2 regions of the Lysinibacillus phoenicis genome follow, and region 2 is predicted to be linked to the other one. Evidence: riboswitches for the same ligand, from Rfam matches in the RefSeq annotation. Region 2 holds a riboswitch; the other holds the start of a gene.

Region 1 (8,336 bases), 3.1 Mb from region 2:
TGGTAAAGGTTGCATCCCGACCAATAGGTAAATGAATGGTACTTGTCTCTTGTTCTTCCTTCGTAATAAGGGCCAGTAATGCTGCCTTTGATACTGCCGTCGCACAGGCTCCCGTCGTATAACCGTGACGCATGTCCTTGGGATCCTTTTTGGGCTTCCGCTCCATTATTTTTTCGCCTGCTCATCCGCTAAGAGTGAGATGGCGTTTAATGCGGCAACCGTCACTGTACTACCGCCTTTACGGCCAACATTTGTAATGTACGGAATACCTTCTAGTTTGAGCAACTCTTCTTTCGACTCAGCAGCTGACACGAAACCAACTGGCATCCCGATAATTAAATCTGGTTTTGCTAAGCCTTCCTTAATTAAACGAATCAATTCCAGTAATGCTGTTGGTGCATTACCGATTGCATAAATACCACCTTCATGCAACTTAGAAGCCTTTTGCATAGAAATGATGGCACGTGTTGTATTTTGTTTTTTCGCTTCTACTGCTACATCCTCATCTGCAATATAGCAATGCAGATCACCACCGTGCTTTTGGAAACGTTTTTTACCAGATCCACTTTCAATCATTTGGACATCGGCAATGACATGACGACCAGCAAGGATCGACTTAATACCCGCTTCAATGGCGCCGGGAGTAATAATGACACTACGACCTAGTTCGAAATCAGCCGATGCATGGATAATACGACGTACAATCTTCCATTCATCTTCGGAGAAGTCATGCTCACCCATCTCCTCTGCAATAATTGAGAAACTATAGTCGTAAATTTTATCTGGGTCTACTGTTAACGGTTTGAAATCTGTTTTAAAATCCATGGATAATGCCTCCTAAATTGTATGTTGAACAGCCTGTAAGACTTCTTCAAATGTTGAATATTGTTGCCCATATTGAATATTGGGTCTTGCTATCAAAATTGTTTCAATATTACAGGCAAGAGCTGCCTCTAGCTTTTCATCAACCGAACCGACTTTACCGCTTTCTTTGGTAATCATCAAAGTGACCCCATATTGACGAAAAAGGGCTTCATTTAATTCCTTTGAAAATGGACCTTGAATGGCTACAATATCACGTTGTGCAACACCAAGTGCCTCACATTTTTCCATATTGTCCAATCTAGGTAGCATGCGAGCGATCACTCTTGTATTTTCTAAGCCTTGTAAAACATTTGTAAATGTCGCAAGTGTTTTACTGCCTGTTGTCAACATGATGACACCGCGTTTTTCTGCTGCTAGCCTGGCTGCCTCCTCATAATCCTTCACCACAGTAATAAGTGGATGCGTATAATGCTCATGCGCACGTTCATAACGGATATAAGGTACTTGCGCCTGTTTAGCTGCAGCCATTGCATTTTTCGAGGCTTCCTCTGCAAAGGGGTGGGAAGCATCTACTACCAATTGATAGCCCTGGTCCAAAATAATGGACGCCATTTCTTCCGCTGTCAATCGACCTATTAAATGTGGCAAGCCAACATCAGCAAGACTTGAAGCTGCCGATTCTGTTACAACTGTGGCGGTTACAGCATGGCCTGCACTTTGTAAGGCAAGAGCTAGATCCCTTGCATCACTCGTTCCTGCTAACATGAAAATCATTTTACCGGCTCCTCTTCATGATGATGCTCGTGATGTTCGTGATCATGATGGTGGTGGTGGTCGTGACCATGATCGTGATCGTGATGATGGTGATGATGTGCATGACCATGAACCGCCGCATAGGCGCGATAATTTTCTAAATCTTGCATCCCTGTTGATGTACCGTTAACTGCTTGCTCAATACGCTCTAATAAAACATTTTGTAATCGTTCGTGGTAGCCAAAATAGTTAGCAATTTGAATATCACACGCTGGATATTGCTCATTAAATTTCTTACACATATCATTCATACGTTCCATTAAAATCCCTGTGAATAAAAAATAAGGAAGCATAACAATTTTTTTAGCACCTAGCTTGACACAGCGCTCGATCCCTTCTTCGACACGAGGATCCGTTACACCCATAAAAGCGCTTTCCACGTATTTAACAGGTAGCTCCTCCCATAAAAGACGAGTAATTTTATAAAAATCACCATTTGCAGATGGATCACTGCCACCTCGTGCAATTAATAAAATCGCTGTATCTTGCTCTTCCTGTTCCGCATTAAAACCAATTTCAGCGAGACGATCTTGTAATATCGCAAAGATTTCTTCATGAATTCCAATTGTTTGACCGTACGTGAAAGTAATATTCGGGTAATGCTCACGCGCATGCTCGATCTCTGCTGGAATATGTAGCTTCGAATGACCAGCATGCAGTAATATGATCGGTATTACATGAACCTCTGTCGCGCCCTTCTTCACGCAGTTTGTAATGCCCTCTTCAATATTTGGTGATGCAAATTCAAGGAAACAAGTTTCTACTAAAAACTGTTCATCAATACGAGGCTTCATTTGCTCGATAAATGTACGTACCTCATCATTCCCTGCTGCTAAACGGCTCCCATGGCCGACAAATAAAATCGCTTTCATCTCTTTTCTCCTTACCTAGTCGCCGCACGGAGCTGGCTCTACTTTTATTTTGGAAGACATATCTTGATACGTATAATGCAGTATCTTTTTCACACGTTTAAAGTATTTAAACAAGCGTTCATTTGGATGAGCATTTGCTTTATATTCTTCAATAATGTCTGTAATAAGTGGGAGTAGCTGTTCAGGCTCCAACCCTTCTACAACTGGCTGCGCTGCATGAGCCGTACGACCGACTGGCTTTGCTCCAATAAAAACATCAAATTTACTTTTACGATAGACGATGCCAATATCATCAAATACAGCTCGATAACAGGCCATACCACAGCCATTGAAGCCAATATTTAATGTTTTAGGTAAGGACATGCCGCCTAGTTTTTCTTGTATTTCTTCCGCATATGGAATGGAATCAGCCTTTTCACCATAGCAAAAATCACAAGCCTTCAATGTCAGGACATCCCCAATAGGCGCTAATAAAAAGCCTACTTCCTGTAATTTCTCTGTAATGCGTTCAGGCTCTGTCGTCGGAATTTTTAAGTGGATTTGATGGTCTGGCGTATATTCCATCGTGCCCTCTTCTCCAACCACCTCTGCTAATGTCATCATTTGCTGTGGTGTGAAAAACTTATTGGCTACCCCTGGACTTACTGCTAGCTCAAAAATAGATTCTATTTTTTGCTGCACAAGCTTCGGCGGCGTGACCTTAATTGCACTTGTTCCTTTCACCATGGCGAGTGCCGCTGTTGCCATTTCAAGCGCTGTTTTTTTCGGCCGAGGCGTAGCCGCTACACTGGGTTTATTAAATCGGCCAGCATTAGGGTCTGCTGCAAAGTCATCACGTGCAGTCCCTGTCTCTTGGTTCATTGCCCACGGCTCATTTTCTTCACGTAAACGCTGATGTGGTCGTAATGGCTGTTTTTCTTCCCCAAGTGTATATTTACGCTGGTAGCCACGTGGCGTAATCATTTTATTATCATAGAAAAATGTCGATGAATTCCCGATAATCACGGTTGTCAGCATACCAATATCATGTTCGAGCATTTCTGCTAATGTTGTCATCGTCACTTCCTGACGTTCTCTATAGGCACTTTTTACAAGTCCTACTGGTGTGTCTGGCGAGCGATATTCTAAGAGAATTCGTTGTGCTTCTACAATTTGTCTTGTTCTCCTACCACTTTTAGGATTGTATAAAGCAATAACAAAATCAGCCATTGCAGCAGCCTCGACACGCTTTGCAATTAAATTCCATGGTGTTAGGTGATCACTCAGACTAATGGTACAAGCATCATGCATAATCGGAGCCCCTAGTAAACTAGCACATGAATTGATTGCTGAAATACCAGGAACTATTTCTACTTCAATGCCTGTAGCTTCTGTCCAGCCTAATTCGATTAACACTTCGTACACTAATCCCGCCATACCATATACGCCCGCATCCCCACTCGAAATTACGGAGACGATGCTGCCTGCTTCTGCTTGACGAACAGCCTCTTGAGCACGTGATACCTCTTCTGTCATTCCGGTACTGACAATAGACTTTGCACTGACTAAATCTTGAATAAGCTCTACATAGGTTTTATAGCCTATGATCATATCACTTTGTTGTAAAGCTTCTACTGCTCGTGTCGTAATATGCTTAAAATCTCCAGGTCCAAAGCCCACTACGAAAATTTTCCCTTTTTGCGCCATGCTGTTACCCCTCTTTCACCTTTTCGATCCCTTTAATGGCTGTCGTTTGTGCTGTACGCTGTAATGTACCTTCCCGAAGTGTAAAGACATGTTCGTTGTATAATGATTCATGATGTAAATCTTGTACGAGTATTCTTGCATGCTCTGTTGATGGCACTCGATACCAATTTCCTTGTGGATAGGCGATGACTACACAAGCATCCTTGCATCGTCCATTACAGCGCGTTCTTGTCGTATGTATTTCCTGATCGAGTGCTTGTCGCTGTATTTCATCTCGAATGGCTAAGGTAATTTCCTCAGCATCCTTTCTCATGCAGCTACTGCCATTGCAAATAAAGAGATGTGTTTTCATCCCCTCTAAATTCCATGTTGTCATCTTCTGTCTCCCCTCATTTGCTTTCTGGAAAAAGAAAAAACCCTCACTCTTAACGAAGAGTAAAGGTTTTGTAGAAGCCAAATAAAAACGAATAGAATAAAATACAGGTACTCGCTCTCGCTTCAACTTCTCCCTCCGAAAAGTTTGCATGCACAATCAAATAAGCAGGTTTCCTGACTTAAGCTTCATTTTACTATCGCACCTTCCCAAGTTTTCACCAGTGGTACCTGCGAATTCATCAGCTATTACAGTAGCGGGGGCTGTATTGGATTTTCACCAATTTCCCTATTATCTCGAGCTATTCGAGCACTTATTGACGTTTTATATGAAATTTATTATCTTCTTCATTTTTTAGAAAACTGTCTCTATCATATCTTATTATTTTAAAATTTCAATATTTCTTTAAAAATTTATGACAAATTTATCAATTTTGCTCGAATCTTATTCTTTAAAAAACTAAGTTCTCCTTACTTCTATCTAAATTTTCTATATGGATATGCAATTAAAAATTTTTATATAAAAAAATCTAGCACAATTATGGAAATTTATGTTACACTTTGTCGTGAAATCTCACAACTTTATGTTTTTTCGGTGTAAAATGCTTGCCATTTTACTTAAAAGGGAAGCCGGTTTGAATCCGGCGCGGTCCCGCCACTGTAATAGGGAGCTTTATAGATAATGTCACTGTCCAATGATGGGAAGACCTATAAAGTGTTGAACTAGAGCCAGGAGACCTGCCGAAAAAAAGGTGATCGTTTCAACCTACGAGGATAGGTGTGCGGCTTAGCAGATGAGAATGATTTGCTTTTTTTAGCTATGCACTTTTCCAGCAGCGGAGAAGTGCTTTTTTATTTTACGCACGCTACATTCTTAAAAAACTAATCGTTAGGAGGAAAGCTTTTGACATTTTCATGGTGGAAACTTAGTTATTTTTTATTGGCCTTGTTAATCGTGCCAAACCGAGCCTTTGCTATGCATATCATGGAAGGCTTTTTACCCATTGAATGGGCCATTTTTTGGTGGGTCATCACGACTCCCTTTATTATTCTAGGATTGCGTTCCATTCGAAAAACAATGGAAGAAAACCCTGAAACAAAAATGCTCTTAGGGCTTTCAGGAGCCTTTGCTTTTGTGCTATCGGCCTTAAAGATCCCCTCTGTTACCGGGAGCTGCTCCCACCCAACTGGCGTTGGACTTGGAACAGTTTTATTTGGACCTTTAGCAATGAGTGTCATTGGGACGATTGTGTTATTATTCCAATCATTACTATTAGCGCATGGTGGTATCACTACTTTAGGAGCCAATGCCTTTTCTATGGCTATTGTCGGTCCGTTTATTGCTTACTTTGTTTTTGAAGGGGCTCAACAAATAGGGTTGTCATTTTCACTTGCCGTTTTCTTTGCCGCTATGCTTGGTGACTTAGGTACATATATTGTGACTTCTGTCCAACTAGCACTAGCCTTCCCTTCAGAGGTTGGAGGTTTTATGGCATCCTTTACAAAGTTCGCAGGAATTTTTGCCTTAACTCAAATTCCGTTAGCCGTTAGTGAAGGAATTTTAACAGTCATTGTGATGAATTTCTTGAAAAAATACAATGTCAGCGAATTAAAAACTTTACGTGTTTTCTCTACAAAGGAGGCACATTAAAATGAAACGTAATGTATTGCTATTAGTGATTGTAGTGCTGTTAGCCATCATCCCACTGTTCATCCAAAAAGGAGCAGAATTTGGTGGTGCTGATGGAGAAGCAGAAGCTGCTATTGGAGAAATCGATGCAGAATATGAACCGTGGTTCGACAGCTTATGGGAGCCGCCAAGTGGTGAAATCGAAAGCTTATTATTCGTCCTACAAGCCGCTATTGGTGCTGGTTTTATTGGCTACTTCATTGGCTATATGCGCGGCAAACATAAAGAAGGTTAACCAACATGTTGCTCATTGATAAATATGCCTACCTCAATAAGCTAGCGTTCGTTCATCCACTTGAAAAAATGATCTTTTCACTTGGACTACTTCTAGTAACGCTTATCATGAAAGATGAACGTCTTTCACTCATTACATTTTTTGTAATGAGTGCTTTTATCATTATAGGTGCGAAAATCCCGCTTAAATACTATATTAAATTACTATTACTACCAGCTTTTTTCTTGCTGACGAGTCTCGTATCCATTTTACTAGCTATTACACCTTCAACCACTGTCTTACCTGCGCATGTTTGGTCTTTCACGTGGATGGCTTGGACAATATTCATCGGGAAAGCAAGTGTCCTAACTGCGCAACACTTGTTCTTTATCGTTCTTGGCAGTATTAGCTGTTTATATTTTTTAATTTTGACCACATCCGTACAAGGAATTTGTTTTGTGCTACGACAATGGCGACTTCCCTCACTCCTAGTCGAGCTAGTAGAATTAACCTATCATTTTATCTTTATTTTTTTAGGGAGCATGCAAAAAATTCATCTAGCCCAGCAGGCCAGGCTTGGCTACCATTCACCTATGCAGTGGCTACGCTCTATATCTATGCTTATTGCGGCACTATTTGTTGAAATGTTTCAGCGTAGTCGAGAGCTCAACAATGCCATGCAGTCACGGGGCGGTGAAAGCGTTTATTGGCAAGAGACGAGCTCTTATAGCAAGAAAAACTGGCTAGGCATGGCCGTTATTTTTCTAGTGCTCATCGTATATGGAGGATACTTCTCATGAAAAACTGTTATTTTGAACTAAATCAGCTGTCCTATGCCTATGCTGATGGAACGAAGGCTCTGACAGACATTACCTTACACATACCTAAAGGAAAAAAAATCGCCATCCTAGGTCATAATGGTGCTGGAAAATCGACTTTATTTCAGCATCTGAACGGCATCTTGAAGCCAACTGCTGGAACGATATTATTTGAAGGAAATAAGCTTCAATACAATCGAAAGGCATTAAAGGCACTTCGCCAGCAAGTCGGCATCGTTTTTCAAGATGCGGATCATCAACTTTTTTCAGGCACTGTCAAGCAAGATATCGCATTTGGACCACTGAACCTTGGTTGGTCTACTGCAAAAGTTGAAGAAAAAATAGCATGGGCTGTTGCACAGACAGAAGTGGGAAATTTACTCGAAAAACCGATTCATTTTTTAAGTGTAGGTCAAAAAAAACGTGTGGCAATGGCAGGTGTGTTAGCGATGGAGCCCTCTGTCCTCCTGTTAGATGAACCAACAGCTGGTCTAGATAATTATTATTCTTCAAAAGTTTTACAAACTTTAGCTAAATTAGCAGACGGTAAAAGAACGATTTTACTAGCTACTCATGATCTCTCTCTTGCTTATGAATGGGCGGATCAAATTATTGTTATGGAGGGTGGATCAATTATTTATAATGGCGATCCTATCACCTTGTTTTATGATGAAGATTTGCTAACACAAGCTCATCTAGAACGACCATGGGTTTTAGAAATGGTCTTAGCATTACAAAAAAAGAAATTAGTGCAGGAAAGCATCCGTATGCCTCGCTCTAAAAAAGATATAGAAAAATTAATTGACCAAATTGATTGCTAGAGAAAAATTTTCCTCAATTACGAAACTTTACTAATCTTTATTCGTATATGTATAGTCGAGACTAAATTTACAACCCCAAGGAGAGATAACAATTGAAAAGTTGGTTTAACAAATCTGTCGCAGTTGTAGCATCCGCTGCACTAATGGTTCCTACCGCTTCTGCCTTTGCTGAGACACCACAACATACAGCAAAAAATGTGCTGGCAAACAGTTCGAAACAAATAG
Region 2 (8,336 bases):
ACAGCCTACAGTAATGAGAATGTCATTGTGATGGAATATATTCGAGGGCAAAGCGTAGCAGATGGGGCAGCTGAATTCAAACGGTTGTCTATCGATCGTAGGCAATTCGCAAGAACAGTATTATATTCATTTTTTGAACAAATGTTATTCTCTGGAATTTTCCATGCAGACCCGCATCCAGGAAATATCCACATCGATGAAACAGATGGCACACCAGTTCTGCTTGATTTTGGTGCAGTTGGGCGATTAGGCGCTACACAGCAGGAGGGTTTGAAGCTATTCTTGATGGGCATTCAGCTTAATGATTCAAGCGTTTTATATGATGGCTTAACATTATTAGTGGAAAATGCTGATCACGCAGACCGTGCAAGGATGGAGCAAGCAATTGATCAAATTTTACTAAAAATCTCCTATGTTGATCGTATACCGACTGAAGAATTAATTCATGCATTATTTACAGTAGTAAGGGACTTTGGTTTAGCGTTCTATCCTGCAGTAGGGTTGGCTCTTCGTTCCTTAGTGACACTGGATGGCACTTTACGAGTAATTGATTCCCGTTTTGATATTTTTACCGAGGCAAAGGATTTTTCTGCTACATATATGCGTGCCTCTTTCTTAAAGCCATTTAAAGAACCAATGGCTACTAAAGAGCGACTTCAGGAAGAACTGTCCATGCTTATACCTACTTTACGTAAAATGCCAAGAAGAGTAGATCAGCTAATTCAACGCGTTGAAAGCGGGAAGATTATTTTACATCATGATGTTTTTTCAGATGAACATAATGCTCGTTTTATTACACATTTGTTTTCTCGCTTTGTGCTGCTTTTAGTAGGGATCACCTTTGGCATTATATCCGTGGCGCTTTTAGCTATCTCGCAATTGATTCATGATTCTTATGCGGTTTACTTAAATACTGCCGCCTATTTAGGTTTATTTTTATGTGCCATTTTATTAGTAAGATTATCGATACAAGCTCTAAGATCAATGAAACAGTAGATAGGGAATCTTTTCCCTATCTTTTTTTGAAACATTGTAGAGAAATATTACAAAAACATTACAAAACGATGCGTAGGTCTAATGTCGAATAAGCTATTTTTATCGCTATGTAGATTAAATTGGTTATTTGTAGAATAAATACGCATTATATCTAATGTTACAGAAATATTTCGAGTTTTACTAATGTATTAAATAGATGAGAAATAGTATAAAAGTTATGCCGGAAATGCTAAACTTTAAAAGGCTAATATAAATATAAGAACAATTAATTAAAATAGAAATCGTTCAAGTGATTACATAGGATATCGAGAGCGAAATTGATAGATGAAGGGAAATGAAGGTAACGTGGGAAAGCGCAATAAATGGCGTAAGTCGATGGTGCTAGCATTGGCACTAGCAGGCGGCTTATTATTTAATACAATTCAACCAACAGAAGTACATGCCGAAGAAACTTCTCAACAAATGATCGAGAAAAAGGCTGAAATAGATAAACAAGTGAAGAAATTAGAGCAAGAATTAACAAAGCTACAACAAGAGATCGACGCAAAAGTTAAAGTATTTAAACAAGTACAAGCTGAAATTAAAGAAGTAGATGCTAGTATTGTTGAAACACAAAAACGTATTGAACAACGCTCTAAAATCTTAAGTGAGCGTATGGCTGCATATCAAGCACAAGATAACACTGTAGGCGTTTATTTAAATGTCGTTCTTGAAGCAAAAAGCTTTGCAGATTTAATGGACCGTGTCGTAGCGGTTAAAACATTAATGGATGCTGACCAAGAATTAGTGGATCAACAGGAAGCAGATAAAGCAAGCTTAGTGCAACAAAAAGCTACATTAGATGAAAAGCAGAAAGAGCTTCAAAAACAATTCCAAGAGCTTCAACAAAAGGAAAGCGAAATGGAAGTGAAAAAGGCTGAAAACGAAGCGAAATCACTTGCATTAAAAGCTCAAATTGCAACGAAACAAGAAGAAGAACGTTTAGAAGCGGAGCGTAAAGCAGCTGAAGAAGAAGCAGCTCGTTTACGTGCTCTTCAAGCAGCAACGCCAGTAGTACAAGCAACTCAAAATACTGGTGGTGGTCAACCACAAAAAATTATTGTTGGCTCTGGAGCTGGTACAGCATCATCAGGAGATGCTATTTCAACTGCTAAGCAATTCCTAGGTCGTCCTTATGTTTGGGGTGGTAGCAACCCATCAACAGGCTTTGACTGCTCAGGTCTTGTACAATGGTCTTACAAACAAGCAGGTGTTTCTTTACCTCGTACAGCATCACAACAATATTTAGCAACACAGCGTATTTCAGCAAGTGAAGCACGAGTTGGTGACTTAGTATTCTTCAGCTACGGGTCTGGGGTAGCGCACGTAGGTATTTACTTAGGTAACAACACAATGATCGATGCTCAAAACAACGGTGTCGTAATTGAATCACTTGATTGGTGGAATCAATACTTAGTAGGCTTCGGTCGTATTCAATAAGCAAGCCTCTTTATCTAATAGACGATTGACATGAGAAAAAGGTCATCTTTGTAGAGAAAAAATACAAAGATGACCTTTTTTTATTTAGCTTAAAAATTTTTAAATTTTAAAGTTTAACTTAATGACACCTGTCTCTTTCAATGCAATAAAGAAAATTATAACAAAGGGACCGACAAGTAAACCGATAATACCAAATAACTGAAGACCAATGAACATGGCGATTAATGTTGGCAATGTAGATAAACCGATATGGTCTCCCATTAATTTAGGCTCGACTACTCGACGAATAATAAGTAAAATAGCAGCTAAGATGAATAATTTTACAGCAATAGCTGTGTTACCCATCAGTAAATGATAAAGTCCCCATGGAGCTAAAATAATGATAGAGCCTAGGAAAGGGACAATATCTATTAACCAAATAATAATCGTCATTGTTATGGCATATTTGGGCTGGATTAATAGAAGTCCAATAAGTGTGACGCCTCCAATAATAAAGCTTACAAATAAGTGTGCCTTCATATAACCGAAAGTTGCATCCTTTAGACGATTAAGGATAATCTTTATTTTCTTTGCAGTGTTGGGCTTTAAATATTTATAAGTGATTTGCTTTAATTTAGGCAAATCAAGCATAAATAGGAATAGAGCAATCATATAAACGAGAAGACTGATAAATAGGCTTGGAATTTCTGAAAAGAAGGCTGAAACTTTGCTATAATTAAAGAAGCTTAAAAAGAATTCTTCAACTTTTTTTATGAAATCCATTGTGGTTTTTTGAAGTGAAGCACTTACTTCTGGTGGAAAGTCTTCTGTATATTTAGAGATATTTTCTTGCATATGGAGCCACATATCTGATAGCTTGGAAATATAATAGGGAGCTTGCTTAGATAGTAAAATTATTTGCGACATGATTTGTGTAATGGACAGATAGCAAATAATAGATATAACCATAACACTCACTATGTATATAAAAGCAACTGCTATTTTCCGTGACATCTTCCATCGCCTTTTAAAGAACATGACGATTGGTTCTAAGAAAAATGCACTTATACCTGCAAATAGTAAAGGCATGGACACAGGGATAATAAAATAGGCAGCTACAAGTAAGGATAGAATCACAATTACTCGAAAAATCAATTTCCTAGCATTAAATTTATTCATAAACTCACCTTCTTTGCGAAAAAATTAAGTTAAGTGTACCATAAATCAAATTTTATTACGTTCTGAATCAATAAAGGTAGGGATAAATTATGGAAAAAGAGATTTTGCAACTTTTTAGTAATCTAACAGAGCGTGACCACGATATTCAATATGAATCTTACGAGGAACTAATGAAAATTATGCAGGAGCCCGTAGATTGGACATATGCAGTATGGGAACAGCTTGTACAAGCACTTACATACAAAGATGGACATGCTCGTGCACGTGCTGCACAAATTTTATGTGCCTTAGCCGCAAAAAGTGATCCAGAAGAAAGGGTATTGGAGGATTTTTTGAAAATTTGGGCTGTGACGTATGATGAGCGATTTGCCACGGCGAGGAACGCGTTACAAGCTATTTGGAAAATTGGATTAGCAGGTCAAGTACAAAGAGACTTAGTTGTCTCGTATCTAGCTAAGAGATTTCAAACATGTTTGGATGAAAAGCATCCCTCTCTTATTCGCTATGATATTATTATTTCTTTTAAAAAGCTTTATGATCAAACGAATGACTCTAAATTAATAGCTATTGCACACCGCTTAATTGATGAAGAGCACGAAGTTAAACACAAAAAGAAATATAAGGCAGCCATCCGTTCAAAGTAGCGAGATGGTGTTTTTTTGTACAGATGTAAAGTTTCTATTTGGAGTACAACTGTTTTTTCCTATTAATATATGGTAAACTGCTTTACAAATGAAATATTCTTGCAGAATAAAGGTGCTAACTAGCACTATCGGGAATTCGGTGAAAAACCGAAGCTGTTTCCGCAACTGTAAGTACAGCCATTATAAAGATATACCACTGTCTCCAAGGAGATGGGAAGGTTCTTTATAGCTCATTAAAATTCATTAATGAACTGTACAAGCCAGGAGACCGACCTTTATTTGAACGTATAACAACTCTTCGGAAGCTAGGAGGATATACGGTAAATTACATAGGTAATGTCATAGTAATTGGCAATCATTATGTTATTTTCGTCGTTCCTTTGCTTAAAGGAGCGGCGTTTTTTTATGCTATCGTTCATGTAAGAATTTATCAAAATGGGAAGGGGGTACATCAAGTGAAAAAGGATGCACGTTATTCTTGTTATCCGTTTATGCGTGAGAAGGCTTCAACGGTTGATTATGAGATTCGAACAGATAGTCTCACAACACATCTAGGGGTTGCATTAGCTGCAGTAAAAAAGGAGGATGTACAAGTTGTCGTAGATGATTTGCTGCTTATATTACCTATGGCTTACCATGTCAATGGTTCAGTCCGAGGAAAGCTAGCAGTAACAGAAGAAGATCTTTCTTGGTTAAGCGAACGCTATGACTTTTATGTTCGTCATGTGAAGGAAGAAATACAAAGTTTTGTTTTACCTCAGGGCACAGAGGCTGCTGCTGCTTTACATCTTTGCCGCAGTGAAGCCAAAAAATCATATCGTACATTACATAAGGTTTCAGAGGAACGAGAGGTACCAGCTATCCTTTTTGACTACTTAGGCTTGTTAGCAAATGTATGCTTTGTCATGGCAGTCTATATGAATCACCAAGCAGGTATAGCTGAAATACCGTTTATTAGTAAATCCTATCCAATGAAAAAGAAAAGGGAGAGTAAGAATGAAGAAAGTATTTAATTTCCAATGGCTATCAGTGCTAGTACTAATATTAGTTTTAGCAGGTTGTGGTACCTCAGAAGATACAAAAAATAAAGAGGCTTCACAGGATACGCAACAAACTGAACAAACAACCTACAAAGTAACAGATGATCGTGGTGTAGAAGTAGAATTTAAAGAAGTACCAAAAACTATTGTTTCCTTACAACCAAGTAATACGGAGATTTTATTTGCACTAGGTGTTGGTGAGAAAATCGTAGGAGCAACAGAGTATGACACATATCCAGAAGCAGCACAAAAAATCGAACGAGTATCTGATTCTCAGAATTTCGATAGTGAACGCATTATAGCCTTAAAGCCAGATGTGGTCATTGCTTACACAATTGGCACTAAGGATGCATTGAAACCATTAGAAGATGCGGGACTGAAAGTATTTGTTATTGAATCTGCCACATCATTTGATGATGTTTATGGGGATATTGAACAACTAGCTGCTGTAATGGGTGTTGAAGATAAAGGAAATGAATTAAACGAACAGATTAAAGCGAAAATTACTGAAGTACAAACAAAGGTGAAAGAAGTAAAAGCACCGAAAAATGTTTATTTAGAGATTAGTCCTAAGCCAGATATTTATACGGCAGGCGCTGGAACTTTCCAGCAAGAAATATTAAATGCAGCCAATGTTAAGAATGTCTTTGCTGATTTAGACAATTGGGCGCAAGTGTCTGAGGAAGAGGTTATTGCGAAAAATCCAGAGGTTATATTAACAACAGTAAACTATACAGAAGATCCTATAGGGGAAATTTTGACACGTGATGGTTGGAATACTGTGAAAGCTATTCAAGATAAAGCTGTACAGTCTCTTGATACTGATATCTCTAATCGTCCTGGTCCACGTATTGGAGAAGCAGTAGAATTAGTAGCTAAAGCTGTGTATCCAGAGTTATTTAAATAACAATTCAAGGCTAGCTGATCTAACGGCTAGCCATTTTTATATGGTTAGTTATTACCTAGCGTGAAAATTGGAATTAATTTAATTTGTTCTATAGAATAAAGGTAAGAATGCTTAATAATTTAGGGAGGGTAGTGAATGGAACAGTTAGATACACAGGTTATTCCGTTTGAGGCAGTCTATAATTTCCGAGATATGGGGGGATATAAGACAAGGGATGGACGTATTGTAAAGAAGGGTTTATTCTACCGCTCTGCAGCACTTGGTAAAATGACATCAGCAGATAAAGAGCGATTTGAAATGTTAGGTATTAAAACTATTTTTGATTACCGTGACAACAAGGAAGCACAGCATAATCCTAACCCCGTGTTCTCACATGCTCGATATATTCAAATACCAGCAAAGGGTAATCACGCTTTTGAAATGCCCACAAATGCTGGTGGTAAAGATTTTTATAAAGTAGTAAGCCCCGAAATGTTCCGAAATTTTTATGCGCAAATGCCTTTTAATAATCCCTCATTTAAGGAGCTAATGAAAACCATTCAAAATCCTGATAATTTAGGTCTTGTTCACCATTGTGCAGTTGGAAAAGATAGAACAGGTATAGGAGGCGCCCTGATTTTACTAGCTTTAGATGTACCAGAGGAAACAATCATGGAAGACTACCTAGACACTAATATACACTTACAACCCATGGTGGAAAAAATGGCTCAAGCTATTCAGCATCAGTATAATGAACAAGAATTACAGCAATTTTATGCATTGATGTCTGCTCGTGAAGATTATTTACAAGCAGCATTGGATGCTATGGATGATCTCTATGGCTCAAAGACTGCCTTTATGGAACAGGAATTTGGACTAACAGCTGAAAAACGTAAGCAATTACAGTCTTACTGTTTGACGTAAGGAAAAGCCCTTTCACAAAGCTATGTGAAGGGGATTTTTTGTGTGGAAGCGCTGTCTTATCATAAACCTCTTTACAGTCTGAAAATTTGTGATAAGATACAATAGATTTTCAAGAAAAAGATAGGAGAAGTGAAAGTATTGGCAGACACAATTAAAGAGACAAATAAGTTAAGTCTATTCCATTTAACGTGGCCTATCTTCTTAGAAGTATTTTTATTTATGTTAATGGGACTAGCTGATACTTTTATGCTCAGTGCTTTATCAGATAATGCTGTATCAGGAGTAGGTGCAGCCAATCAATATATCCATATAGCTATCTTGATTCTTGAAGTGGTTGGTAATGGTGCATCCATTGTAGTTTCCCAATACTTAGGTTCAAGACGGTTCTTCGAAGCAGCAAAAATATCAGCTTTAGCTGTTACAATGAATTTGGCCGTTGGGCTTTTGATGAGTATTCTATTTTTCTTCTTTGCTGGTCATTTAATGACAATGATGAATTTACAGGGAGAAGTACTCCACTATGCGCAAAGCTATTTAGCAATCATCGGGAGTTTTATTTTCCTTCAGGCTATTATCAATGCTTTAGCTGCAATTATCCGCGTACATGGTTGGACGAAGCAAACAATGTACGTATCACTTGGTATGAATATATTGCACGTGGTTTTAAATTATGGTCTTATTTTTGGGAATTTAGGTTTACCAGAGCTTGGTGTTAAAGGTGCAGCTATTTCTTCTGTTATTAGTCGAGGTTTAGCGGTACTCGTATTTTTCTGGTTGTTATATCAGGTCATGGAAGTGCGTATAAAGATTCAATATTATTTCGAGTATTCTAAGGAATATGTAAAAAAAATATTGAACATTGGCCTACCGTCTGCATTTGAGCAGGTTCTTTATCAGTTTTGTCAAATCATCTTCTTGTATTATGCAACATATTTAGGAGCAGAAACATTAGCGGCACGACAATACGCCATGAATATTTCAATGTTTACCTATTTATTTGCGATTGCTATTGGTACAGGAACAGCAATCATTATTGGTCGTCATGTAGGTGCAGGGAAAAAGGACGATGCTTATCATCAGCTTTGGACTAGCGTACGTGCGGCATTTGTTTTTACGATTATAATGGTCGCTTTTGTCACGATTTTCCGCAAGCAGCTAATGCATGTTTTTACAGATAACCCTAACGTTATAGCAATTGGAGCATCCGTG

Evidence for each region. Region 2 has a riboswitch for cobalamin ahead of ABC382_RS17370 (hypothetical protein). Riboswitches for the same ligand answer to the same signal wherever they lie in the genome.
Region 1: it holds a riboswitch for cobalamin, as region 2 does, so the genes downstream of both, ABC382_RS01380 ((2Fe-2S) ferredoxin domain-containing protein) here and ABC382_RS17370 (hypothetical protein) in region 2, are expected to answer to the same signal.

What each region holds. Positions count from the first base shown of each region.
Region 1 is NZ_JBDFMP010000002.1:44,969-53,304, reverse strand. Features, by position in the region: gene ABC382_RS01405 (cobalt-precorrin-5B (C(1))-methyltransferase) at 1-166, opposite strand, end outside; gene ABC382_RS01400 (precorrin-8X methylmutase) at 166-825, opposite strand; gene cobK (precorrin-6A reductase) at 838-1,599, opposite strand; gene ABC382_RS01390 (sirohydrochlorin chelatase) at 1,596-2,510, opposite strand; gene cobJ (precorrin-3B C(17)-methyltransferase) at 2,526-4,196, opposite strand; gene ABC382_RS01380 ((2Fe-2S) ferredoxin domain-containing protein) at 4,201-4,572, opposite strand; cobalamin riboswitch at 4,719-4,901, opposite strand; cobalamin riboswitch at 5,145-5,328, shown strand; gene ABC382_RS01375 (energy-coupling factor ABC transporter permease) at 5,473-6,219, shown strand; gene ABC382_RS01370 (energy-coupling factor ABC transporter substrate-binding protein) at 6,221-6,493, shown strand; gene cbiQ (cobalt ECF transporter T component CbiQ) at 6,499-7,272, shown strand; gene ABC382_RS01360 (energy-coupling factor ABC transporter ATP-binding protein) at 7,269-8,111, shown strand; gene ABC382_RS01355 (S8 family peptidase) at 8,204-8,336, shown strand, end outside.
Region 2 is NZ_JBDFMP010000002.1:3,170,845-3,179,180, forward strand. Features, by position in the region: gene ABC382_RS17350 (ABC1 kinase family protein) at 1-996, shown strand, start outside; gene ABC382_RS17355 (C40 family peptidase) at 1,321-2,475, shown strand; gene ytvI (sporulation integral membrane protein YtvI) at 2,575-3,633, opposite strand; gene ABC382_RS17365 (hypothetical protein) at 3,723-4,277, shown strand; cobalamin riboswitch at 4,371-4,568, shown strand; gene ABC382_RS17370 (hypothetical protein) at 4,733-5,290, shown strand; gene ABC382_RS17375 (ABC transporter substrate-binding protein) at 5,274-6,224, shown strand; gene ABC382_RS17380 (tyrosine-protein phosphatase) at 6,360-7,127, shown strand; gene ABC382_RS17385 (MATE family efflux transporter) at 7,266-8,336, shown strand, end outside.